4 regions of the Halomonas sp. SIMBA_159 genome follow, and region 1 is predicted to be linked to each of the others. Evidence: predicted binding sites of a transcription regulator. Region 1 holds the regulator's gene; each other region holds the start of a gene.
The links. The regulator sigma-54, encoded in region 1, starts transcription at its own class of promoters, with help from an activator protein. The targets are predictions, from matches to a motif close to TGGCACNNNNNTTGCTNT.

Region 1 (6,003 bases):
AACCTAAACAAAATGTTCGCGGGGCTCTCGGGCGTAGGCGATGACACCGATACCCGTGGCAGTATTCACACGGGCAGCTGGCTTATTGATGCGATGACAGTGGCGGGTAGTTAATACGGCTGGCCTGGCTTACTGGTTTTCGTCAAATCGAGCGTCGAACAGGGCTTCAATCGCATCAAGCGCCTGTTCGGCGTCGTCTCCTTCCGCAGCGACGACCAGCTCAGTACCGCAGGGAGCCGCCAGCATTAGCAGTGACATAATGTTGGCGGCGTCGGCTTTCTGCTGCTGCTTGTAAACGACAATGTTCGCAGAAAATTGCTGGCCACATTTCACCAGTTTGGTGGCCGCGCGGGCATGAAGGCCACGCTGGTTGGTAAGGGTTAACGTTCTTTCGGGCACTCTGGTTCCTTTTTGCCGAGTGGGTCTTGATACTTGAGTCTTGCTCTGGGGTCTAATAACTCAGTGCGTACTGGCGGCGCACGGCTTTGCAGGCTCTTCGCTTAATGTGTACTGTAGGCCAAGCTCGCGGTGCCTTAATTGAACCTCTCCCGTTTGCTTAACAAGCTTTTGGGCGAGTTGTTCAACCATGTATACAGAGCGGTGCTGGCCGCCTGTGCAGCCAATCGCAACCGTCATATAGCTACGCTGACTATTTTGATAAGCGGGAAGCCATTTTTCCAGCCAGGCCTGAATATCATTCGACATCGCTTCGACGATTGGGTAGCCGCTTAAAAAGGCCACGATATTCGCGTCTCTCCCCGTATATTGGCGCAGGGTAGGATCCCAATAGGGGTTTGGCAGGCAGCGAACATCAAAGACTAAATCCGCATCCATCGGTACGCCGCGCTTATAGCCAAATGACTCAAACGTCAGGGTTAGCTGATCTTTGCGTTGGTGAGCGACTTGGTCAGTAATGCGGCGGCGCAGATCATGGACGGAGAGACGCGAGGTGTCGATCAGTAAATCGGCGAGATCGCGAATCTCATTGAGCGTCTCTTCCTCTTTATCGATGGCCTCTTCCAGGGTCATGTCGCTATCCCTTGTTAAGGGATGACGACGGCGAGTCGCGGAGTAGCGCTCTAACAAAATGCGCGCATCTGTGGTCAGGTAAATCACCTGAAACTGGATTTCTCGCTGACGTAGCTCTTCCAGCAGCGACGGCAGACGTTCAAGTGCCGTCGGCAGGTTGCGTGCATCGATACTGACCGCGATGCGAGTACGCTCACCCTGTTCGCGTAGCTCATCAATTAATGAGCCCAGTAGCATGGCGGGCAAGTTGTCGATAGCGTAATAGCCAAGATCCTCCAGCGCTTGTAAGGCGATAGATTTACCGGACCCAGAACGGCCGCTAATGATCACCAGTTGCATAGCGTTTCTCTTGGCTTTTAAACGTGGAAATAAGGTGTGGCTGCGCTGTATGAACCTGTTAAAACCTCAAGTGGCTTGCTCTCGGATTTTGGCGGTCATGAGTGCCAAAAGCTCTCTTTGGCTGGCGGCCTTGCGTAACTGCTGACGGGTATTGGCATCGTTCATAATGGTGGCCACTTGGCCCAGTAGAGCTAGATGAGTGTCATCTGCCTCTTCCGGTACCAGTAGAACGAAGACCAGATCCACCGGATCGCCATCAATGGCATCAAAATCGACCGGCTCGGCGAGCTTTAGAAAACCAGCGATAGGGGCATTGCAGTGTGGGCTGCGTGCGTGGGGGATAGCAACTCCGTTGCCTATCCCCGTACTGCCTAGGCGCTCGCGGCCAATCAGGCGACTGAACACTTCTTGGCTATCGAGGCTGGGTGTGTTTTGGGCGATAAAGGTGCTGAAGAACTCCAGCACCCGTTTTTTGCTGCCCCCGGGCACATCGTAAAGCACGCGCTCCGGGGGGAGGATGGTTTCCAACGTCATTGAGTTAACGCACGCCTGCGCCCTGGGCGCGAGCTTGTGCTTTTTCCTTATGTTTAACGAGTTGACGATCAATTTTGTCCGCTAGCGCATCAATGGCGGCATACATATCGTTATCAAGCGCTTCGGCGTGAAGGTCTGCCCCTGCGGCATGCAGCGTACAGGCTGCTTGCTGGCGCTCCTTCTCAACAGATAAGGTCACTTGCACCGTGGTGATGTTGTCATAGTGGCGTTCAACGCGTTCCAGCTTTTCGTTAACGTAGTCACGCAAGGCGTCAGTCAGTTCAACGTGATGACCAGTGATGTTTACTTGCATTGACGTGCTCCTTATCCATCGGGCTGTACTTCGATTGTAACCCTTTTTACGCTATTGCAAAGCCCCTGCGACGAGTTTGTATCAGCGTACCGTTTAACTAGCGTAAACGGCGGCGCTCACTCGACGAGGGAATGCCCATCGACTCGCGATATTTAGCCACGGTACGTCGCGCTACGCTAATGCCACCCTCTTCTAGCAAGGTGACCAAGCGGCTGTCGGAGAGCGGCTTGCCTGACGGCTCTTCCTGAATTAGCTTTTTGATGCGCGCACGAATGGCAGTGCTGGAGTGGCTGTCACCGCCATCTTGGCCGCTCACTTGGCTCGAAAAGAAGTACTTGAGTTCAAACACGCCCCGCGGCGTATGAATGAATTTCTGGGTAGTCACGCGGGAAATCGTCGACTCATGCATCTCAACGGCTTCGGCGATATCCGCCAGAATTAGCGGTTTCATAGCCTCTTCGCCATGCTCTAAAAAGCCAATTTGGCGCGCAATAATCTCGCGTCCAACGCGTAACAGCGTGTCGTTACGGCTGGAGAGACTTTTAATTAGCCAGCGTGCTTCTTGCAGGTGCTCTTTGAGGAACTGGTTGTCTTGGCTTTTATCGGCCCGTTTGATCAAGCTGGCGTAGTCGGGCTGTATGCGCAGGCGCGGCAGTGCTTCTGGATTGAGTTCTAAATGCCAACCTTCATGATCATGACGTACCACTAGATCAGGGGTGATGTAGCTGTCATCAGTGATGCCGTAGGCGCTGCCGGGGCGGGGGTCAAGGCTGCGAATTAAACGGATGACATCGTCAAGCTGTTCGTCATCCAGGCTCAGGCGGCGCTTGAGTAACCGCATATCGTCTTTACCCAGCGCTTCCAAAAACTGACGAACCAGCCGCTTGGCAGGCATCAGTAGAGGCGTATCTTCGGGTAGTGCGGCAAGCTGCAGCATTAGGCATTCGCGGAGGTCTCGGGCAAACACGCCGGTAGGTTCAAACTGCTGCAAGCGCAGTAGGGTGTTTTCCATTTCCCGCGGGCTTAAGCTGTCGTGGCCTTGGGCTTTTAGCCCTTCACGAATGTCGTTGAGCGGTTGAGTGAGATAGCCATTGGCATCTAGCGCATCAATCAGGCTTTCCGCGATTGAATATTCCCGTGGGCTGAAGTCGGTCATGGCCAGTTGCCATAGCAGGTGGCCGTGAAGGCTTTGCCCGGCGGCTTGGCGCTCAAAGTCAGGCCCCTCGCTGCTGCCTCCCAGGCTGCCCGTATCTTGGTAGGTATCCGACCAGTCGCTGTCCACAGAGAGTTCGTTGGGAATGCTTTCCGACCACTCGGCCTCTTGTGGCTCGCTGACCGCCTGCTCGCCAAACTCATCCTCTTGTTCGAGCATGGGATTGGCATCTAGCGCCTGCTGAATTTCTTGACGGAGGTCCAGCGTGGAGAGCTGTAGCAGAGCAATAGCCTGCTGCAGCTGAGGTGTCATGGTCAGCTGTGTACCGATGCGCAATTGGAGAGAAGCTTTCATGACCATCTGAGAACCACTCGTTAATCAGAAAGCTCCACCCTAGAGCGAGTTGTGGCTCGGTGCAAGTGCAATAAGCATGCCACTAAAAGAAAAGTTTGTGTAGGTCACGGTTTAAAGGCGGAAATCTGCCCCTAGGTAAACGTCTCGAACCTTCTGGTTATTGAGGATTTCCTGGGAGTTTCCACTGGCAATGATGTGTCCGTCGCCAACAATGTAAGCGATATCACAAATATCCAGCGTTTCACGCACGTTGTGGTCGGTGATCAATACACCGATATGTCGCTTCTTGAGTGCGCGAATGATGGTTTTAATTTCACCTACGGAAATAGGGTCAACCCCTGCAAAGGGCTCGTCCAGCAGAATAAAGGCAGGTTCTGTGGCTAAAGAGCGGGCAATTTCCACCCGGCGGCGTTCGCCACCCGACAGGCTCATGCCCAGGTTGTCGCGAATGTGGGTAATATGAAAATCTTCGAGCAGTGATTCAAGGCGTGCTTCCCTGGCGCTGCGGTCTAGCTCTTTGCGCGTCTCTAAAATGGCCATGATGTTATCGGCGACTGAGAGCTTGCGAAAAATAGAAGCTTCCTGGGGTAGGTAGCCAATTCCTGCTATTGCGCGCTCATGCATAGGCGCATGAGTAAGGTCCAGGTCGTCAATGCCGACGCTGCCCGCATCGGATTTGACGAGCCCTACAATCATGTAGAACGACGTGGTTTTGCCCGCTCCGTTAGGGCCCAGCAGCCCCACGACGCTGCCCTGAGTGATTTCCAGATTAATATCTTTCACGACCCGGCGGCGTTTGTAGCTCTTCGCCAAATGGTGGGCGTAGAGCGTTTTCACGGGTGCGAAATCTGTAGAGGTTGATGCTGCCACGTGGCCGCTCCCTATTGTTCGGGCTGAAGAGTCATGCGAATACGCTGGTTGTCGCTACCGCTCACCTCGGAGCGTGCTTGTACCACTTCCTGATCAATGAAGTACTCCAAGCGACCCCCTTGGAAACGATCACCCTGTTGGGTCAGCTCTGCCTGATCAATAAGCTCTACCCGGCGCTCAGCGACGTGATAAATGATTCGCCGAGCCCAGCCTTCCATCGGGGTGTCCTGGTCTTCTAGCTGGTTGCGCAAATAGGCGCGTTCGCCGGTGGCGATGGCTTGAGAGAGCTCGCCTGCATCATTGCGCTGGATCTCTACGCGCTCGCCACGCAGGTGCATTTCGCCCTGGCGGATATCGACGTTGCCGGAGTAGACCGCCGTGCCTGCCCGCTGGTCAAGGTCCAGCCGATCAGCTTCTACCTGAATAGGGGCTTGGCCTTGAGCCAGCGCAGCCGTGGTCAGCGGTAACGTTAAAGCAAAGAGTGCAGTGCGGATTGAGGCATTCATCGCGACTCCTAGGGGCATGAGTGGCTAAGGGGAACGAGTGGCAGGCGGATGAACGCCGCGCACATTGTTGGTCAAGCGGACTTGGCTGTCATCTAGCCACACATCCATTCGTGATGCTTCCATGCGCTGAGGCGGCTGCTGTAATAGCACGGGCGTATCACTCCAGGCATGGCGTGTAACGCCATCATAGTTTAATTGCTCGGTATCAAGCTGCCAGCCCTCTTCCGGTGCGAGCAGGCGTGCAGAGCCATTCAGCGTTAGCGCCTGTGTCTCTGTGTTTAAGGTCCCGGTATTCGAGGTGGCTAGCCACTCACGCTGTTCACTATCAAACAGCGTGGCGCGGGGAGACATCACGTCGGTCATGGCTGTTTGCGGGGTGTGCACCAGCCGTGGAGTGACCAAGGACTGTTGAATAGCACCTGATTCGCCAAATAGGGTAATTTCGGCGTTCTCTAATACGTGCCCAGGTTCTTGAGCACGCGCCTCCTGGTCAATCTCGCTCTCCTGGGGGCCACGGGGATCTAGCCAGACCAGGACGCCGCCTAAGGCGACGACCATCACCGTGATCCAAACCCGTTTTTTTACCCTAAAACCCATTATGAGTTCCCGTGTAGGTACGTATCGAGCACGGCATCCCAGTGCCCTTGAGAGGTTAACAGCGTATCGCAAATCTCGCGCACCGCGCCGTGGCCGCCAAGGCGTTCGGTGATCCAGTCGGCGTGGGTATGCATGTAATCTGGGGCGTTAGGCACCGTAATGCCGACTCCTGAGCGCTTGATAGGCGCAAGGTCGGGCAGGTCATCACCGCAATAAGCGACCTGCTCTAAGGTGATATCAAGACGCTGGCAGAGCGCACGAAGCGTGGTCAGCTTGTCCTCACAGCCTTGATGTACATGGCTAATGCC
Region 2 (6,003 bases), on a different contig from region 1:
AAGCCGAAGTAGAGCGTTTCCAGGCCCCGGTTAATCTTGAGCTGCTGTTCAATACCGGCCAGCGCCGCCGCTGCCGCATCGGCAACAATCGGGTCGCCGCTGTTCGCGGCACGGCCTAGCGCCACACGAGCACGCGGGTGAAGGCTGCCGGTGAGCGCCTCGACACCCGCCATCTCGCCCTGCTCGGCGCGATAAATCGCCACCGCCTGAGCCAAGCGCGTGCGAACGTACTCATCTTCCGCGTCGGCAATCACCGGCGTCAGCGTCTCGGCCAGCTCGCCGTCCACTTCGCCCAGCAAGCGGTCGGCGGAAGTGCGGCGGCGCTCTACGTTAGGCGAGTAGAGGTCCACCACGGCAATGGCGCTGCGCAGCTGGTTACGCAATGCGTTATTAATGCCCACACGCTCCAAGTCGCGGCGGGACATTTCGCCCAGCGGCTCGTTGGTCAGCGCATCCGCCACCGGCCAGTCACGGCCACGGTTCTCAAGCACCAGCACGAAGCGGCCATCGTCGGTGCGCTGAAGGCGGCCATCCAGCAGCGCCTGCAGCCAGTCGCGGGCGCGCTCATCATCGCTTTGCAAAATAGCGGTAATGGCTTCGCCTTTATCGCGGTAGGAGTCCACATCCAGCGCGGTCAACAGCGCGAGTGCGGCTTGGTCATCGGGGGTCGAGGAGCTGCTTTGTGCCTGCGCCGACACGGCGGTGCCGAGTAGCATCAAGCACAGCAGCCCCAAGGAAAGGAAACGCCTCATGGGGTTCTTCCTTTGGTGATCAAATGGGGGAGATAGCGTGCTCCCCTACTGCGCCATTGCGCTGGCGCAGTAGGGGACGAAAGTTACTCGGCGAGCGCTGCTTCGGCTTCTTCTGCTGCGGTGCTGCCACCACAGGAACCGTTCACAACGTTAAAGTTGCCGCACTCCATGGGCTTGCGCCAATCAGAGATCAGGTCACGGGAGCCCGGCAGGTAATCCGACCACGCATCACCGGCCACGGTAGAGGGCGTTTGCCAGACGATATCGAACTGGCCGTTATCCTGAACTTCACCAATCAGCACCGGCTTGGTGATGTGGTGGTTAGGCATCATCGCCGCGTAACCGCCGGAGAGGTTCGGTACGGTCACGCCGATAATCGCGTCTTTCACCGTATCCACATCGGTGGTGCCCGCTTTACGCACGGCTTCGGCCCACATATTGAAGCCGATGTAGTGCGCTTCCATGGGGTCGTTGGTCACCGACATCTCGTCACCGGTGTGCTCGATCCAGGCGTCGATAAAGTCGTAGTTGGCGTCGGTGTCAACGCTCATGAAGTAGTTCCAGGCGGCCAGGTGGCCCACCAGTGGTGCAGTGTCGATACCGGAAAGCTCCTGCTCACCCACCGAGAAGGCGATAACGGGGATATCCGCCGCATCAATGCCTTGGTTAGCCAGTTCGCGGTAGAACGGCACGTTGGCATCGCCGTTAATGGTGGAGATCACGGCGGTGGGTTTGCCCTCTTCGCCAAAGCGGCGGATTTCAGAAACGATGTTCTGCCAGTCCGAGTGACCAAACGGCGTGTAGTTGACCATGATGTCTTCTTCCGCCACGCCGTGCTCATCTTTCAGGAACGCTTCTAAGATGCGGTTGGTAGTACGCGGGTAGACGTAGTCGGTGCCGATCAGCGCGAAGCGCTCGATACCTACTTCGTTGATCAAATACTCAACGGCAGGAATGGCCTGCTGGTTGGGGGCGGCGCCGGTGTAGAAGACGTTTTCAGACGACTCTTCGCCCTCATACTGCACCGGGTAGAACAGTAAGCCGTTGAGCTCTTCTACCACCGGCAGCACTGCTTTACGGGAAACGGAGGTCCAGTTGCCGAAGATCACATCCACTTCTTCCTGGGCCAGCAGCTCGCGGGCGCGCTCGGCAAACAGCGGCCAGTTGGAAGCGGGGTCGACCACCACGGCTTCCAACTGACGACCCAGCAGGCCACCGGCTTCGTTCTGCTGCTCAATGAGCATTTCCACGGTGTCTTTCAGGGTCGATTCACTGATGGCCATGGTGCCAGAGAGCGAGTGCAAAATACCGACTTTGATCGGGTCATCTTCTTGGGCCACCGCTTGCGCGCTGGCGCCCATCACAGCGGCGGTGATCAGGGCAGTGGCGAAACGGCTAAGGGTACGTGGGTGTGTCTTGCGCTGCAGTGTGGTCACTTGAACCTCCTTGCGCCCCTTATGGTTGGGGCTCGTTATTGGGGTACCGCGACCAAGCGTTGTCGTTATTGAGGCGACGGGGCACTTGGTGCGTCCACTCGTGGGTCGCGAGTTACAACTCGTATTCACACGTCGTTATACACACTGCAAGGGGTGCGCCAATGTGGAACAAAGGCCACTATTAAAAATACAATCAATCACTTAGCTGTGTACAAAAAACACATCTCAGGCGACTTAGCACCAAGATAGCGCAACGCGGCGGCTCGCATGCACGATATTCATGCACCAACACGGCGCTTTGCACCACAGGCGGGGAGGCACCATAAAAAAAGCGCCCTAGCAGACGCTAGGGCGCTTTGGGGGTACCGCACTGAGCGTTAGTTAGCGGCAGTGGCCGCTTTATTACGACGCTTTTTGAGCAACGGCAGGCCCAGCGACAGCATCGCAATCACCAATAGCGACAGCGAAATCGGCTTATCGATAAAGGTGGTCCAGTCGCCACCGGAGATTTGCAGCGCCCGGCGCATAGACTCTTCCATGATATTACCGAGAATCAGCGCAAGGATCAGCGGTGCAGTGGGGAAGCCAAATAGACGCAACCCTAAGCCCAGCAGACCAAAGCCCAGCAGCAGCAGCAGGTCGAACACGCTGAAGCTCATGCCATATACACCGATCATGCAGAAGATCAGAATCATAGACAGCAGCAGCGGGCGCGGCAAGTCGAGGATTTTGGCAATCAGCGGGATCAGCGGCAGGTTCAGAACCAGCAGAAAGATATTGCCGATATACATACTGGCAATCACGCCCCAGAACACATCCGGGCGCTGCTCCAGCATCATCGGGCCAGGCGTTACACCCATTACCAGCAGCGCGCCCAGCAGAACCGCCGTGGTACCTGAACCCGGTACACCTAAGGTTAAAAGCGGTACGAACGAGCCCGTGCAAGCCGCGTTGTTAGCCGCCTCTGGCGCCGCAACGCCTTTGATGTTGCCTTGACCAAAGGTATCGCCATCTTTGGCCAGACGCTTTTCCATGCTGTAGCCCAAGAAGGAGCCAATGGTGGCGCCCGCGCCCGGCAGTACGCCGGTGAAGAAACCAAGCACAGAGCTACGGCTAATGGGGCCAGCAATTTGCTTCACTTCGCTACGGCTCAGTTTCAGTGAGCCAATCACGTTGCGCGGCACCTCTTTACCACCGCCGCCACGCAGCAGCATGTAGAACACTTCCGCCAAGGCGAAGATACCCAGCGCCACCACCAGGAAGTCGATACCGTCGAGCAGTTGAATCGAATCAAAGGTAAAGCGCTCGGTACCGGTTTGGGTGTCGATCCCCACAATCGAGATCATTACGCCAATAACGGCCGCAATCAGACCTTTCACCAGCGACTTATCCGACAGCGACACTACCGCCGTTAAGCCTAGCACCATCAGGGCGAAGTACTCTGCGGGGCCAAAGCTCACTGCCACCTTGGAGAGCAGCGGGGCCACCAGCATCAAAAAGACCACCGATACCGTACCGCCAATGAAGGAAGCATAAGCGGCAATGGCCAGCGCCTTACCCGCCATGCCCTGCTTGGCCATCGGGTAGCCATCGAAAGAGGTGGCTACCGTACCCGCTACACCCGGAGCGTTGAGCAGAATAGAAGAGGTCGAGCCGCCGAAAATAGCGCCGTAATAGACCCCTGCCATCAGAATCAAGCCGGAGGAGGGTTCCATGGCAAAGGTAATCGGGATCATCAGCGCAAGCGCGCTGATCGGCCCCAGGCCGGGCAGCATGCCGATAATAGTACCGGCAAATACACCGGCAAATACGTAAGCGATATTGATTGGCTCAAGCGCGATGCCAAAGCCGTACATGAGATTATTTAAGGCATCCATGGGAGTGTCTCTCGTTAAAACCCGCTACAGGTGCAACCGCATGCCGTGTTTAGAACGGCAGTACGCCCGTGGGTAGGTAAACATCCATTACCCGTGTCATGGTCAGGTAAAGGGCCAGCACCACACCCAGCGATGCCGCTAGGTTGACGCCATGGCGGCGATAGCCGTAATAGGCGGTTAAACCCACACTTAGCAGCGTGGAGGCCAGCACAAAACCCAGCGGCACCAGCAAGAACGCATAGGCGGCAATGGCCAACGCGGTCACGATGACACGCGCCCAGGGAGTGAACAGCAGCGGGCCGTTAGTCGCCTCATGATCAATTTCATCCGACCCAGCAATGGCGCTCGGCTTTTCAAAAAATAGCAGCGTGGCTAACAGCAGCAGGGAGACACCCAACACTTTAGGAAACAGGTCGGAGTCCACCGGACGCGGTAGAGGAAACGTAGGGATTTGCCAGGCCATGGCCAAATAAGCAGCCGCTACCAGCGCCAGCACGAGCGCTAGCCACTGGTTCACATTTAATCGAGTCATTGGGATTTCTCCGAAGGAGCCCACGCCTTGCGCACTGGCCCTCGCGGTAACAGACGAAGTCCCGGCGGCGGATGCGCCGCCGGGCTATCTCTAACGGGCGCTGACGGTATTAACGCATCAGGCCCAGGTCGGTCAGGACGCTGCTGAACTGCTCTTGCTGCTGATCCAGGAACGCGCCAAACTCTTCGCTATTCTGGTAGGCATCAATCCAGCCCAGCTGGTCGCTGGCTTCACGCCAGGCGTTTGTTTCCAGCATGTCGGCGAAGAGCTCTTCGTAGTAGGCCACCGCTTCTTCCGGCATTTCAGGTGCGCCCATCACGCCGCGCCAGATATCGAAGGTGTAGTCGAAACCTTGCTCTTGGTAGGTGGGCACATCCGCTAAACCGCCGCCCAGACGCTCTTCAGAAGAGACGCCCAGCGCGCGCAGCTGGCTGCCTTCGCCCAATTGGCCAACGGCTTCACCGGCACCGCCAATCACCGCTTCAATATGGCCGCCCATCAGGTTGGTCATGGCATCGCCACCACCGGAGAACGGAATATAGTTCACCGAAGAGGCCTCCATACCGGCTGCCGACGCAAGGCCTGCCACAGAGATATGGTCCATAGAGCCCGGTGCACTACCGCCACCCACGCTCAGGCCGGGGTTGGCTTTCAGCGCTGTAAACAGGTCTTCAAGGTCTTGGTACTCTGAATCTGCCGCGACCAGAATGATCGAGTAATCCGTATTGATACGGGCGATCGGCGTAAAGTCAGTGTGATCAAAACGCGAAGCGCCGGCCAGCGGCACCAGAATCATCGGTGGGCTAGTGGCGAACAGTTTATGCGGATTACCGTTGTCGCGAGCTACCTGAGCCCAAGCAACCGCACCGCCGCCGCCGGGTACGTTGATCGCTGCGAAGCTCTCATCGGCCAGGGATTCTTGCTGAATTACGCGGGACATGGTGCGTACCAGCGTATCCCAACCGCCGCCAGGGTTTGCGGGGGCGATGAACTCGATGGACTTGCTGGGCGTCCACTCTTGCGCTTGGGCAGAGGTCGTCATGGCGAGGGCAGCCATCGGCAGGGCAAGCACGGCGATGCGCTTCAAGGAAAGCGTAGTCATTGGCGTTCTCCACATTATTGTTCAGGCGTTATTGTTAATACGGTGTTTTGGTTGGCGCGGATTATTGTGTGCGCCGAATAATGAACCAAAAGCACGACTAACCAGCAGCGCTTGGCGCTCGGTGGTTAGCTTTGTGTGGTTACGCAGTGAACGTTAGAAGAGTGCCACCCCTACCGGCAAGCTTGTGACCATTAACAACAAACTGTTCTTTTTGTGCGTTTTGTTCATTTTGTTCACGGCTATTACATTACAGCGCTTCCAGCCACCCTTTCGCGGCTTCCAGCAGCCGATAGCGGCGCTCAGG
Region 3 (6,003 bases), on a different contig from region 1:
CTGCTGAGTAACGGGCCACTGGATCGGTGCGAGCGCATCATAAGCCGCTTGGCCCAGGCCTGCCAGCCCTGAGATATCGAACAGCCGCTGGGTATCGCCGCTATTCTCATAGCCAGAGAGGCGTGCGTGCTCATCGAAAATCTCCCACGGATGGGTGTAATCGAAGGCTTCCCCCACGCCCAAGCGTTTTGCCACTTCACAGAGTATCCACCAGTCGTGCTTCGCTTCGCCGGGGGGAGGCAGCATCCCCCGCTGGCGGGAAATTCGCCGCTCTGAGTTGGTCACCGTGCCATCTTTCTCCGACCAACCCGACGCGGGCAGCACGATATCCGCAAAAGGCAGCAGGTCGGTATTGGCGACGCACTCCGAGACAATTACCAGCGGGCATTTTGCCAGCGCGCGGCGCACTTTCTCCCCATCCGGCATGCTCACCGCCGGATTGGTCGCCATCACCCACAGGGCGGTAATCTCACCACGCTCGATGGCATCAAAGAGCTCTACCGCCTTGTAACCCGGGGCGTCAGGCAGTGCCGGGGTTAAGTGCTCAGTAGCCCAAAAGCGGCTGACTAATTCACGAGCGCCCGGCGTGTGGTAATCCATATGCGCCGCCAGTTGATTGGCCAACCCACCCACTTCGCGCCCGCCCATGGCGTTGGGCTGGCCGGTGATTGAAAACGGCCCCGCCCCCGGCAAACCGATTTTCCCGCCCGCTAGGTGGCAGTTGATAATCGCGTTGCACTTATCGGTACCGCTGGAGGATTGATTCACCCCCTGGGAGTAGAGCGTGACCACGTGCAGCTGGCTGGCAAACCAGTAGTAGAAGGTTTCCAGGCGTTCAGGGTCCACATCACACTCGCGGGCGACGGCTTCCACGCTGCCTGCACTCTCTCCTGCACTCTCTCCTACACTCTGTCCTGAATTCTGCCGAGCGGCACTCAGCGCATCTTCCAGCCCTTCGGTGTGTCGCTCCAGGTAAACGCTATCTAGGCGCTGGTGGTCAGCCATCCACGCCAACAGCCCGTTAAACAGGTAAGCATCGCTGCCCGGTCGAATACCCAGATAAAGATCGGCAATTTCGCAGGTGTCAGTCACTCGGGGGTCGATCACCACGACCCGCATCAGCGGGTTGCGCTCTTTGGCCACCTTCAAACGCTGATAGAGCACCGGATGATTCCAGGCAAGGTTCGACCCTACCAGCACCACTAGCTCCGCCTCTTCTAGGTCTTCATAGCTGCAAGGCACCGCATCGGCACCAAAGGCGCGCTTGTAGCCCGCCACGGCAGACGCCATACAGAGCCGCGAGTTGGTATCCAGGTGAGGGGTGCCCAAAAAACCCTTAAACAGCTTGTTGGCAACGTAATAATCTTCAGTTAAGAGTTGCCCAGACAGATACGCCGCCACCGACTGCGGGCCGTGGGCGCTGCGCTGCGCCTGCAAGCGTTCGGCGGTGGCGTTGAGCGCCTGCTCCCAGGAGACCTCCTCGCCATCCACACGCGGCTTCAACAAGCGCCCCTGCTCGCCCAGGGTTTCATGCAGCGCGGTGCCTTTCACGCATAGGCGGCCATAGTTAGCTGGGTGCTCGCGGTCTCCTTCGACGGCGATGAGCTGCCCGTTCTCCAGCGTGGCGGTAACGCCGCAGCCAACGCCGCAGTAGGGGCAGGTGGTTCGGGCGAGCCGATTGGCCTGTGGCATGGCAGTTTCCTCCGGCGTTAAAACGCAAAAAGCGCCCAAGCCAGCCTCGAAAGAAGCCTGCCTGGACGCCGTTGTCTCAGGGGCACCGCTTACCGGGTGCCGTACTCATCAGTGATTTGCTGCAGTTAGTATTGTTCGACGCAATTAGTCGTTGTGATCGTTATGGGCAAAGACCCTGCACTGAGCCGTTATTGCTTGTTACCAGAATAACTGCAAACCCTGCGCCCACGCTGCTCTAAAACCATTAAAGCATTTAATAAACAATTACTTAAAAACGCACCCTGCATTTCTACCACTCGCCAAAGGAATGCCCTTTGTCGAATAAGCGGTTGAAGAGAGTGCATTAACCGCCGCTTAAGCACCAAAGTAGGGCAAGCCTAGCTAACCATAAGCGGCCTGCCGCCTCTTCAAAAACGCTTAATACCCTGATTAGACTGCGTTTAATTCAACTGCAGCAAAAGCTGGCGGGCTTTTTGCTCACCGTAAGGTAAGACAGTTCGGCAGCCAACGGCGGTTGCTGTGCGTTATCAAAGATGCCAACGGGCAACGACGCCCCTGACACTCCTCCTTGAGAGGCCTGTGTCAGGGGCGTTTTTTATTTGCTGAACCTTATGTTTCAACCACATATGCTTCAACCACAGGAGCTACCTATGGAAACCGCTTCCCGGTGCTCACCGAACGAACATCTCGTCATTATCGGTAACGGCATGGCTTGCCACCGACTACTTGAAGCGCTGGTTAACCATCCGCAGCGCCCCCGCCGTATCACAGTTGTGGGTGAGGAGCCGGTACCTGCCTATAACCGCATTTTGCTCTCTCCTTTACTGGCGGGCGAACTGGCCCCCGAGGCGCTCACTCTGCAAGACGCCTCCTGGTACGCTGATAACAACATCACACTGACGCTTGGCGACCGCGTGACCGCCATTGACCGCGAACGCCGCCTGCTCATCACGCATCGCGGCGACACCCTGCACTATGACCACTTGGTGCTGGCCACTGGCTCGCGCCCCACGCTGCCAGCGGTGCCTGGCATCACGCTTGACGGTGTTCACACGTTTCGTGACCTGCGCGATGCCGACGCCTTAGAAGCTATTGCCCAACAAGGCGGCAACGCCGTGGTGATTGGCGGCGGCTTACTTGGATTGGAAGCCGCTGAAGGGCTGCGCAAACGGGGCGGTAGCGCGCTCACCGTCAGCGTTTTGCAGCGCAGCGAGCGGTTGATGAACCGCCAGCTAGACACCACCGCCGCCCAATTGCTGGAAGCCACGCTGCGCGAGCGCGGCATCTCCATTGAAACCGGCGCATCGCTGGCTGCCTTGGTAGATAACGGCCACGGGCGGGTGCAGTCGGTCACGCTAAGCGATGGTCGAAAGCTACCTGCCGACAGCGTGGTTGTGGCGGCGGGCATTACCCCCAATGCGGAGCTAGGCCAGCAAAGCGGGCTTATGTACGAGCGCGCCATTGTAGTGGATGGGCACCTCACCACCTCAGACGACCACATTTATGCGCTGGGCGAATGCTGCCAATTCGAGCAGCACACTTACGGGCTGGTGGAGCCAATTTGGCGACAGGTAGCAGTGCTGGCCTCCGTGCTGTGTGGTGAACACCCAGCGGCGTATCAAGAAGCCCCCACGGCCACCAAACTCAAGGTCAGCGGAGTGAGCCTGTTTGCCTTTGGCCCCACCGAGGCCGCCGCCAAGTACGAAGAGCTTCGTTATCAAGACCCGGAAACCGGCGACTACTGCCGCCTGCTGCTCCATCAAGGCCGCCTTATCGGCGCGGTGCTGTATGGCGATACCCGCCACGGCCCCTGGTATTTCGAGCAGGCGCTGGCCGCGACCGACTTAACCGCGTGCCGCCACCTGCTGCTGTTTGGCGCAACCGATGCCCAAACAGCGCTCGATAGCCATTTCGACAACCCTCTCGACACCCTGTCCTCCCCTTTATCTCTCACCCGTGAGGCGGCTTAGCTATGGTGAATCACACAATGTCTACTCCAACCACGTCTTCCAACACGCAAAAGCTGATCATTGTGGGTAACGGCATGGTCGGCCACCATTTTGCCGAGCAGCTCGTAGAAAGCGGCGCGCTGGCGGGGTTTGAGGTGACGATTTTTGGCGAAGAGCGCCACCGCGCCTACGATCGCGTGCACTTATCCGAGTACCTTAGCGGCCGCGATGCGGAGTCACTGGCGCTGTGCGATGGCGATTACTACCACACCCACGGCATTCAACTACGCAGCGGCGAAGCGGTCACCGCGATTGACCGCGAACAGCAGCTGGTGGTGACCGAACAGGGCCACTACGCCTATGACCAGCTCGTGCTGGCCACCGGCTCTTTTCCCTTTGTGCCGCCCATTCCCGGCAACGACAGCGAAGGCTGCTTGGTCTACCGTACGTTGGATGACTTGGATGCCATTCAGGCAGCGGCCAAAAACGCCACCAACGGCGTGGTGGTCGGTGGCGGTTTGCTCGGTTTGGAAGCCGCCAACGCGCTGCGCGGACTGAACCTGGACACCGCCGTGGTGGAGTTCGCCCCGCGCCTGATGCCCATGCAGGTAGATAGCGAAGGCGGCGAGCTGCTGAAAGAGAAAATCGAAGCTCTCGGCGTTCAGGTACTCACCGAACGGGCCACCCAGCGTATCGAACCCGGCGACACCAGCCGCCTGCTGATGGTCTTCCAAGACGACAAAGTGCTGGAAACCGACCTGATCGTCTTTTCCGCCGGTATTCGCCCCCAGGATACGCTCGCCCGGGAGTGCGGCTTGACCATTGGCGAGCGCGGCGGCGTGGTGATCGATGACCAGTGCCGCACCAACGACCCGAATATCCTCGCCATCGGCGAGGTAGCGCTGTGGAATCAGAGTATCTTTGGGCTCGTGGCACCTGGCTACCAAATGGCCAAAACGGCCGTCGCCACGCTGACGGGGGGCGATACCTGTTTTAGCGGTGCCGATATGAGCACCAAACTAAAACTGCTGGGCGTGGATGTCGGTTCTATTGGCGATGCCCACGGCAACCAAAACCCTGGCGCCCGCATGTTCCGCTACCTGGACCCTCTCACCCAGGTCTACCGCAAGCTGGTCGTCACCAGCGACGGTAAGAAGCTGCTGGGGGCCATGCTGGTGGGCGATAACAGTGTCTACGACACGCTGTTGCAGTACTACGCCAACGGCATCGAGCTGCCTAAGGAACCCGCATCGCTCATTCTGCCCCAACAAAGCGGTGCTGCCCCGGCGCTGGGGCCGGATGCCTTGCCGGAAACGGCGATGATCTGCTCCTGCCACAACGTGACGAAAGGCAGCATCTGCAGCGCCATCGACGCGGGCGCGACTGACCTTGGCAGCGTTAAAGGCGCGACCAAAGCCAGCACCGGCTGCGGCGGCTGTGCGGCGCTGCTCAAAAGCGTGGTGGATCACGAATTGGAGGCCCGCGGCGTCGAAGTGGATAAATCGATCTGCGAGCACTTCGCCCATACCCGCCAGGGGCTTTACGACATCGTGCGTGTCGAAGGCATCAAGACATTCAGCGAGCTAATGGAACAGCACGGCAATGCCGAGACGCATCGCCTCGGCTGCGATATCTGCAAACCGGCGGTGGCCTCGATTCTCGCCTCCTGCTTCAACGAACCGATTACCGATGCCGCCCACGTGCCGCTGCAGGACACCAACGACACCTTCATGGCCAATATGCAGAAAAACGGCACCTACTCGGTGGTGCCGCGCATTGCGGGCGGTGAAATTACCCCCGACAAGCTAGTGGTGCTAGGGCAAGTGGCCCAGAAGTACCAGCTCTACACCAAGATTACCGGTGGCCAGCGCATTGACCTGTTCGGCGCGCGGTTAGAAGACCTGCCGGCCATTTGGGGCGAACTGATTGAAGCGGGCTTTGAGACCGGCCACGCCTACGGTAAGTCGCTGCGCACGGTGAAATCCTGTGTAGGCAGCACCTGGTGTCGCTACGGCGTACAGGACAGCGTCGGCATGGCGATTCAGTTAGAGAACCGTTACAAGGGCCTGCGCGCACCGCACAAGATCAAGTTCGGAGTTTCCGGCTGTACCCGCGAGTGCGCCGAAGCGCAGAGCAAAGACATTGGCATTATCGCCACCGAAAACGGCTGGAACCTCTACGTGTGCGGCAACGGCGGCATGCGCCCCCGCCATGCAGAACTCTTCGCCACCGATTTGGATGACGAGCAGCTCTACCGCACCATTGACCGTTTTCTGATGTTCTATGTGCGCACCGCCGACCGTTTGCAGCGCACCTCGGTATGGCGGGAAAACCTGGAAGGCGGCCTGGACTACCTGAAAGA
Region 4 (6,003 bases), on a different contig from region 1:
AAGTGGCGCTTAAAGGCGCTAGAGAAGTTGCTAGCGTGACGGTAACCGCAGCGGTGGGCGGCGTGTTGAACGCTGTGGCCTTGAAGCAGCGCCTCGTACCCCTGCTGCAGGCGCACTTGGCGAATATAGTCGAACAGGGCGCAGCCGTAGCGGGTGCGAAACTTCTGTCTAAGGCTGCTGGGGCTCATGGCGGCCTCTTTGGCTAATGCAACGAGGCTATAAGGCTCGGCGGGATGTTGGGCAATGCGTGCGTGCAGCGCCGCTAAGCAGCGACGATCACGGGCAGAGAGATGTTTGTGCTCAGGCAGCGCTGTCGGTCGCTCGGGCATACCTAGCCCAATCAGCTGGAGCGCTAATCCCTGCCACACCATCGCTTGTCGCCAGAGCGAGGGCGGTTGCTCACTAATGGTGCAAAGCGTTTCGCAGAGAGCGTTGGGCAGTTTCCAGCAATGCAAACACGCTGCATCAGGCGGGGCGGGAAGCCCTAAGGGGGCAGGGGTTAGAACCGCAATATTCACAGTACGAAGGCGTGTCTGAACAGGCTGGTGCACCGTGAGTGGGTGTCGGGCATCGAAGTGGCTGCATACGCCATCCCCTGCAGAGAGCTGTATCTGCTGCTTGCCCATTTGGAGATGAATCGAGCCTTCTAAGATCACGCTCAAAAACCATGGCACGCTTTGGTAAGACGTGGAGGTATAGCCATGCTTTACCTGCAGATCAGAGAGCGTTAAATGCATCCCTTGACGCAGGCTAACGTCATGAACATGACCCGTGGCGACCGGCTGGTGCGGTGAAATAGGGCCTTCAATGTGGTAGTGAATGCCGAAGCGCTGGCCAAGCTGGGCCAATGAAAGGGGGGTGATGTCAGGCGTTGCTAAGCGTTCCTGCTGGGGCATGGGGGCAGTCGCTATGGTGGAGGAGGCGTAGTGCCTGCGCCTTATTGGTGCTTAACGGCACGCGGGAGGCTGCAGATAAGCGCACGATAGCACTATCTCTAGGGTTGTCAATGATAGTGATTCTTGTTCACTGGCATGGAGTGTTGGGTTAGATAGGAGGGCGGGGAGAAGGAAAGGGCGAAAGGGAAAAGGCGCGAAGAAGAGAGAGCGAAGAAAAGTGAAAGAAGTGGGGCAGCCGAACCTGCCCCATACTGAGCAAAACGGCGTACTTACTCCGTGTCGCCAGTGGCTGGCTTACCGGGTGTTGGCTTAGTGGTGCTAGAAGGTTGTACCGGGGTGGGCGGCACTTCGGCTTCGACGGGTGTAGGTGCGGTGGTGCTAGAGGCTTCTACCGCCGCTTCCAGGCTGGCCACTTGGCGCTCTAACGCTTCTACCCGCGAGCGGGTGCGTTGCAGCACATCCATTAAAATATCAAAGTCTTCCCGCGATACCAGCTCCAGGCGGTCAAACGCGCCGCGTACCACCTGCTGGACACCTTTCTGAATATCTTCCGGGGCTTGCGACGCATTCTGTAAACGGTCGCCGATCTGCTGGGCTAAGCGGCTAATGCGGTCTTGGGGCGCCATGGCTCTCTCCTTAAACGATCACGCATAAATGTGAACTGCTTGAGAGTAAGGATACGCAACCCGCCGTGGATTCGCATGTGCCGTTTGTTAATTAAGCGCAATGGAGGGTAAGCAGATGGGGGCGGACAAATGCATCGAAATGGAGCGGCTAGCTTTTTTTAATGTTCATTAATGGTGCAAAGCCCGGGCGGGTGCTAATCGGTAGCGGCGGATTGCTACCGTAATTTGCTTATATAAATAGGTTAAGTAGCTGAAATATAAAAATAAAAAAGTGGGTGGCACGGTATGCGCATTAGCAGGGCAAGCACTAAATTCGGGCGGCCATGCCGCTATCCACCGAGTGGGACTGATCCAGCAGGGGAGATCCGGGATGAAACTCATCACCGCTATCATCAAGCCATTCAAGCTTGACGACGTTCGTGAAGCACTCGCCGACAACGGCGTTCAAGGGATTACGGTCACTGAAGTGAAAGGCTTTGGCCGCCAAAAAGGGCATACCGAACTCTACCGCGGTGCGGAATACGTGGTCGACTTCCTGCCCAAGGTGAAAGTGGAAGTCGCCGTGGACGATGCGCGCTTGGAGAGCGTATTGGACGCCATCTGTAATGCAGCGAATAGCGGCAAAATCGGCGACGGCAAAGTGTTTGTGACGCCGTTGGAAGATGTGATCCGTATTCGTACCGGTGAGCGCGGTGCCGACGCCGTTTAAGCGCCGCCCATCGATCTGCTGATGACGTATAACTTCGATTAGTATAACGGGGAACACCTGATGAATGAGTTAGCTGATTTGAGCTACGCGCTCGATACGTTCTACTTCTTGATCTGCGGCGTGCTGGTCATGTGGATGGCCGCTGGCTTCGCCATGCTGGAAGCTGGCTTGGTTCGCTCCAAGAATACCGCCGAAATCCTGACGAAAAACATCGCGCTGTTCGCGATTGCGTGCACCATGTACCTGCTGGTGGGCTACTACATTATGTACTCCAGCAGTGCAGGCGGCTTCCTGCCGAACCTGGGCTTCTTGATCGGCACTGAAAACAGCGCCGATGCAGTGCTGGCCGGTGGCGACGATGCGCCTTACTACTCCATGCGCTCTGACTTCTTCTTCCAGGTGGTGTTTGTTGCAACCGCCATGTCGATTGTCTCGGGTGCGGTTGCTGAGCGTATGAAGCTGTGGGCATTCCTGGCCTTTGCCGTGGTGATGACTGCATTCATCTACCCGGTGTCCGGCTACTGGACCTGGGGCGGCGGCTGGTTGTCTGAAGTGGGCTACTCTGACTACGCAGGTTCCGGCATTGTGCACATGGCCGGTGCGGCTGCAGCGCTTGCAGGTGTGCTGGTACTGGGCCCGCGTAAAGGCAAGTACGGTAAAGATGGTTCTATCCATGCGATTCCCGGTGCCAACATGCCGCTGGCAACGCTGGGTACCTTCATCCTGTGGATGGGCTGGTTCGGCTTCAACGGCGGCTCTGAGCTGAAAATGTCCGATATCGGTTCAGCCAACAACGTTGCACAAGTGTTCGTGAACACTAACGCAGCGGCTGCCGGTGGCGTGATTGCTGCGCTGGTTCTAGCCAAGCTGTGGTTCCGTAAAGCGGATCTCACCATGGCACTGAACGGTGCGCTGGCTGGCCTAGTCGCCATTACCGCTGACCCGCTCTCTCCGTCAGCGCTGGGCGCTGCCATGATTGGTGCGGTAGGTGGTCTGATTGTGGTGGGTGCGATCGTGACCCTCGACAAGCTGAAGCTGGATGACCCGGTCGGTGCGATCTCTGTACACGGTGTGGTTGGTATCTGGGGTGTGCTGGCAGTGCCGCTCACCAACGGCGACGCCTCTTTCGGTGCACAGTTAATCGGTATCGTGGGCATCTTTGGCTGGGTCTTCATCGCAAGCTTAGTGGTATGGCTGGTGCTGAAAGCGGTCATGGGTATCCGCGTTAGCGAAGAAGAAGAGTATGAAGGCGTCGATATCGCTGAGTGCGGTCTGGAAGCCTACCCCGAGTTTAGCGTTAAGAAATAAGCTTGCGCTAATCATGTGAGCTGGCGTGCTCCTTGTGGCCTCCCCGAGTGGGAGGCCTTTTTGTCGTTTACGCATCGGCGGCACGTCGCTGGTTATGAGCTAGGTACGTACGGGTTTTTTATTCTCCGCCCTGGGCGGTGTATGCTTAACCGACTGGGTAACGGGCTTGGCTATGCGAGCGCCCCGCCAACCTTGATGGGTTATGACAACCGTTCAATAACGCTGTTTTGATACAGTGGGCCACCAAGCTAGAGGATGTCGCAATGAAATTGATCTCAGCCATTATCAAGCCGTTCAAGCTTGATGACGTACGCGAATCGCTCTCTGATATCGGCGTGCAGGGCATTACGGTAACGGAAGTGAAAGGGTTTGGCCGTCAGAAAGGCCACACGGAACTCTACCGTGGCGCAGAGTACGTGGTGGATTTCCTGCCCAAGGTAAAGCTGGAAGTCGCCGTTGACGATGATATGGCCGAGCAGGTGATCGACGCGATTACCCAGGTCGCCAACACTGGTAAGATCGGTGACGGTAAAATTTTTGTGATGCCCCTTGAGCAGGTCATCCGTATCCGTACCGGCGAAACCGGTAAAGACGCTGTTTAATGGTGAAGCGTCAGTAGTGAAGGGTAAGGCGTGAACAGTGAGTTGCGCTGAATAGACAAAGCCCCTGTGGATAGCATCCACAGGGGCTTTGTGCATAAGGCGATGGTGAACAGGCGACGATTTTCTATTCACCCATTCACCCATTCACCCATTCACCCATTCACCCATTCACCATTCAAACAGCACTTACTTCTCGACGAACGCACGCTCGATGACGTAGTCGCCCGGCTCGCCCATACGCGGGGAGATATTCAGGCCCAGCTCGTCTAGCAGTGCGCTGGTGTCGTCTAGCATCGCCGGGCTGCCGCAAATCATGGCGCGGTCTTGGCGCGGGTCAATCGGCGGTAGGCCGGTGTCTTCAAAAAGCTTGCCGCTGCGAATGTGGTCAGTCAGGCGGCCCATGGTGTGGAACTCTTCACGGGTCACGGTGGGGTAGTACACCAGTTTTTCGGCGACTTCTTCGCCCAGGTATTCGTGGGCGGGCAGCTCTTTGGTGATGAAGTCGGCGTAGGCCAGCTCAGAGACTTCACGCACGCCGTGAATCAGCACCACTTTCTCAAAGCGCTCGTAGACTTCCGGGTCTTGAATCAGGCTCATAAACGGCGCCAAGCCGGTACCGGTAGAGAGCATGTAAAGGTTACGGCCCGGCAGCAGATCGTCGCACACCAGGGTACCGGTCGGCTTGCGGCTGACCATGATTTGGTCGCCCACTTTCAGATGCTGCAGGCGCGAGGTCAGCGGGCCATCGGGCACTTTGATGCTGAAGAACTCAAGGTGGTCTTCGTAGTTGGGGCTAGCAATGGAGTAAGCGCGCATCAGCGGTTTGCCATCCACTTCCAGGCCGATCATCACAAACTGGCCGGTTTTGAAGCGCAGGCTGCGCTCGCGGGTGGTGCGGAAGCTGAACAGGGTATCGTTCCAGTGGTGAACGCTTAGCACTTCTTCCAGGGCAAACTTGCTCATGCTAACTCCTCCAAGGGCAGCGCGGCCTAAGCCTTGCTCGCCATATTCCAAAAAAGAATAAAAAATAGCTCTATAGGTTGCTGCTTATTCTAAATAAAGGGTGGTATATCTGTTAAGCAAATTATCTTGATAACGCTTATCTTTAAAATCGATATAGCCCTTTCGCCGATCACTCGACAGATAGGTTTTGGTCATGCACTACACCCTGCGCCAGCTAGAAGTCTTCGTGGCCGTTGCACAGCATGAGAGCGTTTCCCAGGCGGCGCGCGCGCTGGCCATGTCGCAATCGGCCACCAGCACGGCACTGGCCGAGCTGGAGCGCCAGTTCGACTGCCAACTGCTTGACCGCATTGGTAAGCGGCTAAAGCTCAACGCGCTCGGCTTCCAGCTACTGCCCAAGGCGGTGGCCCTGCTGGACCGTGCCGAGGAGGTCGAGGAGCTACTGCGGGGCCAACAGGGCGTGGGCGCGTTAGACGTCGGCGCGACGCTCACCATCGGTAACTATCTCGCCACGCTGCTGATCAGCGATTTTATGCAGCGCTATCCCGGCAGCCGAGTGCGGCTGGCGGTGCGCAATACGCGGCATATCATCGAGGGCGTGCGCCAGCACTCGCTGGATTTAGGGCTGATTGAGGGGCAGTGCGATGACGATATGATCATCAGCCAGCCCTGGGTCGAGGATGAGCTGTGCGTGTTCTGCTCGCCGCGCCACCCGCTGGCAGGGCGGGAGCACTTGGAGCTGGATCAGCTGCTGCGGGAGGATTGGATCATGCGCGAGGAGGGCTCCGGTACGCGTATGACGCTGGAGCATGCCGCCCGCCACCGTCGCAGCCGGTTCAATACGCTATTGGAACTGGAACATACCGAGGGCATTAAACGCGCGGTGGAGTCGGGCTTGG

Region 2: a site for sigma-54 is predicted at 2,332-2,349, ahead of urtA (urea ABC transporter substrate-binding protein). Genes of this name have one in related genera too.
Region 3: a site for sigma-54 is predicted at 1,902-1,919, ahead of R0J87_RS07080 (nitrate reductase). Genes of this name have one in related genera too.
Region 4: a site for sigma-54 is predicted at 1,799-1,816, ahead of R0J87_RS00620 (P-II family nitrogen regulator). Genes of this name have one in related genera too.

The regions. Positions count from the first base shown of each region.
Region 1 is NZ_JAWJBT010000016.1:87,403-93,405, reverse strand. It holds gene pmbA (metalloprotease PmbA) at 1-114, shown strand, start outside; gene R0J87_RS12035 (HPr family phosphocarrier protein) at 130-399, opposite strand; gene rapZ (RNase adapter RapZ) at 460-1,368, opposite strand; gene ptsN (PTS IIA-like nitrogen regulatory protein PtsN) at 1,435-1,902, opposite strand; gene hpf (ribosome hibernation-promoting factor, HPF/YfiA family) at 1,907-2,215, opposite strand; gene R0J87_RS12015 (RNA polymerase factor sigma-54) at 2,313-3,728, opposite strand; gene lptB (LPS export ABC transporter ATP-binding protein) at 3,834-4,559, opposite strand; gene lptA (lipopolysaccharide transport periplasmic protein LptA) at 4,604-5,098, opposite strand; gene lptC (LPS export ABC transporter periplasmic protein LptC) at 5,123-5,695, opposite strand; gene R0J87_RS11995 (KdsC family phosphatase) at 5,695-6,003, opposite strand, start outside.
Region 2 is NZ_JAWJBT010000001.1:167,763-173,765, reverse strand. It holds gene urtB (urea ABC transporter permease subunit UrtB) at 1-752, opposite strand, end outside; gene urtA (urea ABC transporter substrate-binding protein) at 836-2,188, opposite strand; gene R0J87_RS00830 (tripartite tricarboxylate transporter permease) at 2,566-4,065, opposite strand; gene R0J87_RS00825 (tripartite tricarboxylate transporter TctB family protein) at 4,115-4,597, opposite strand; gene R0J87_RS00820 (Bug family tripartite tricarboxylate transporter substrate binding protein) at 4,707-5,699, opposite strand; gene R0J87_RS00815 (response regulator) at 5,947-6,003, opposite strand, start outside.
Region 3 is NZ_JAWJBT010000008.1:124,355-130,357, reverse strand. It holds gene R0J87_RS07080 (nitrate reductase) at 1-1,692, opposite strand, end outside; gene R0J87_RS07075 (NAD(P)/FAD-dependent oxidoreductase) at 2,343-3,662, shown strand; gene nirB (nitrite reductase large subunit NirB) at 3,680-6,003, shown strand, end outside.
Region 4 is NZ_JAWJBT010000001.1:123,925-129,927, forward strand. It holds gene R0J87_RS00610 (AraC family transcriptional regulator) at 1-896, opposite strand, end outside; gene R0J87_RS00615 (accessory factor UbiK family protein) at 1,166-1,522, opposite strand; gene R0J87_RS00620 (P-II family nitrogen regulator) at 1,893-2,231, shown strand; gene R0J87_RS00625 (ammonium transporter) at 2,292-3,539, shown strand; gene glnK (P-II family nitrogen regulator) at 3,803-4,141, shown strand; gene R0J87_RS00635 (ferredoxin--NADP reductase) at 4,328-5,104, opposite strand; gene R0J87_RS00640 (LysR family transcriptional regulator) at 5,298-6,003, shown strand, end outside.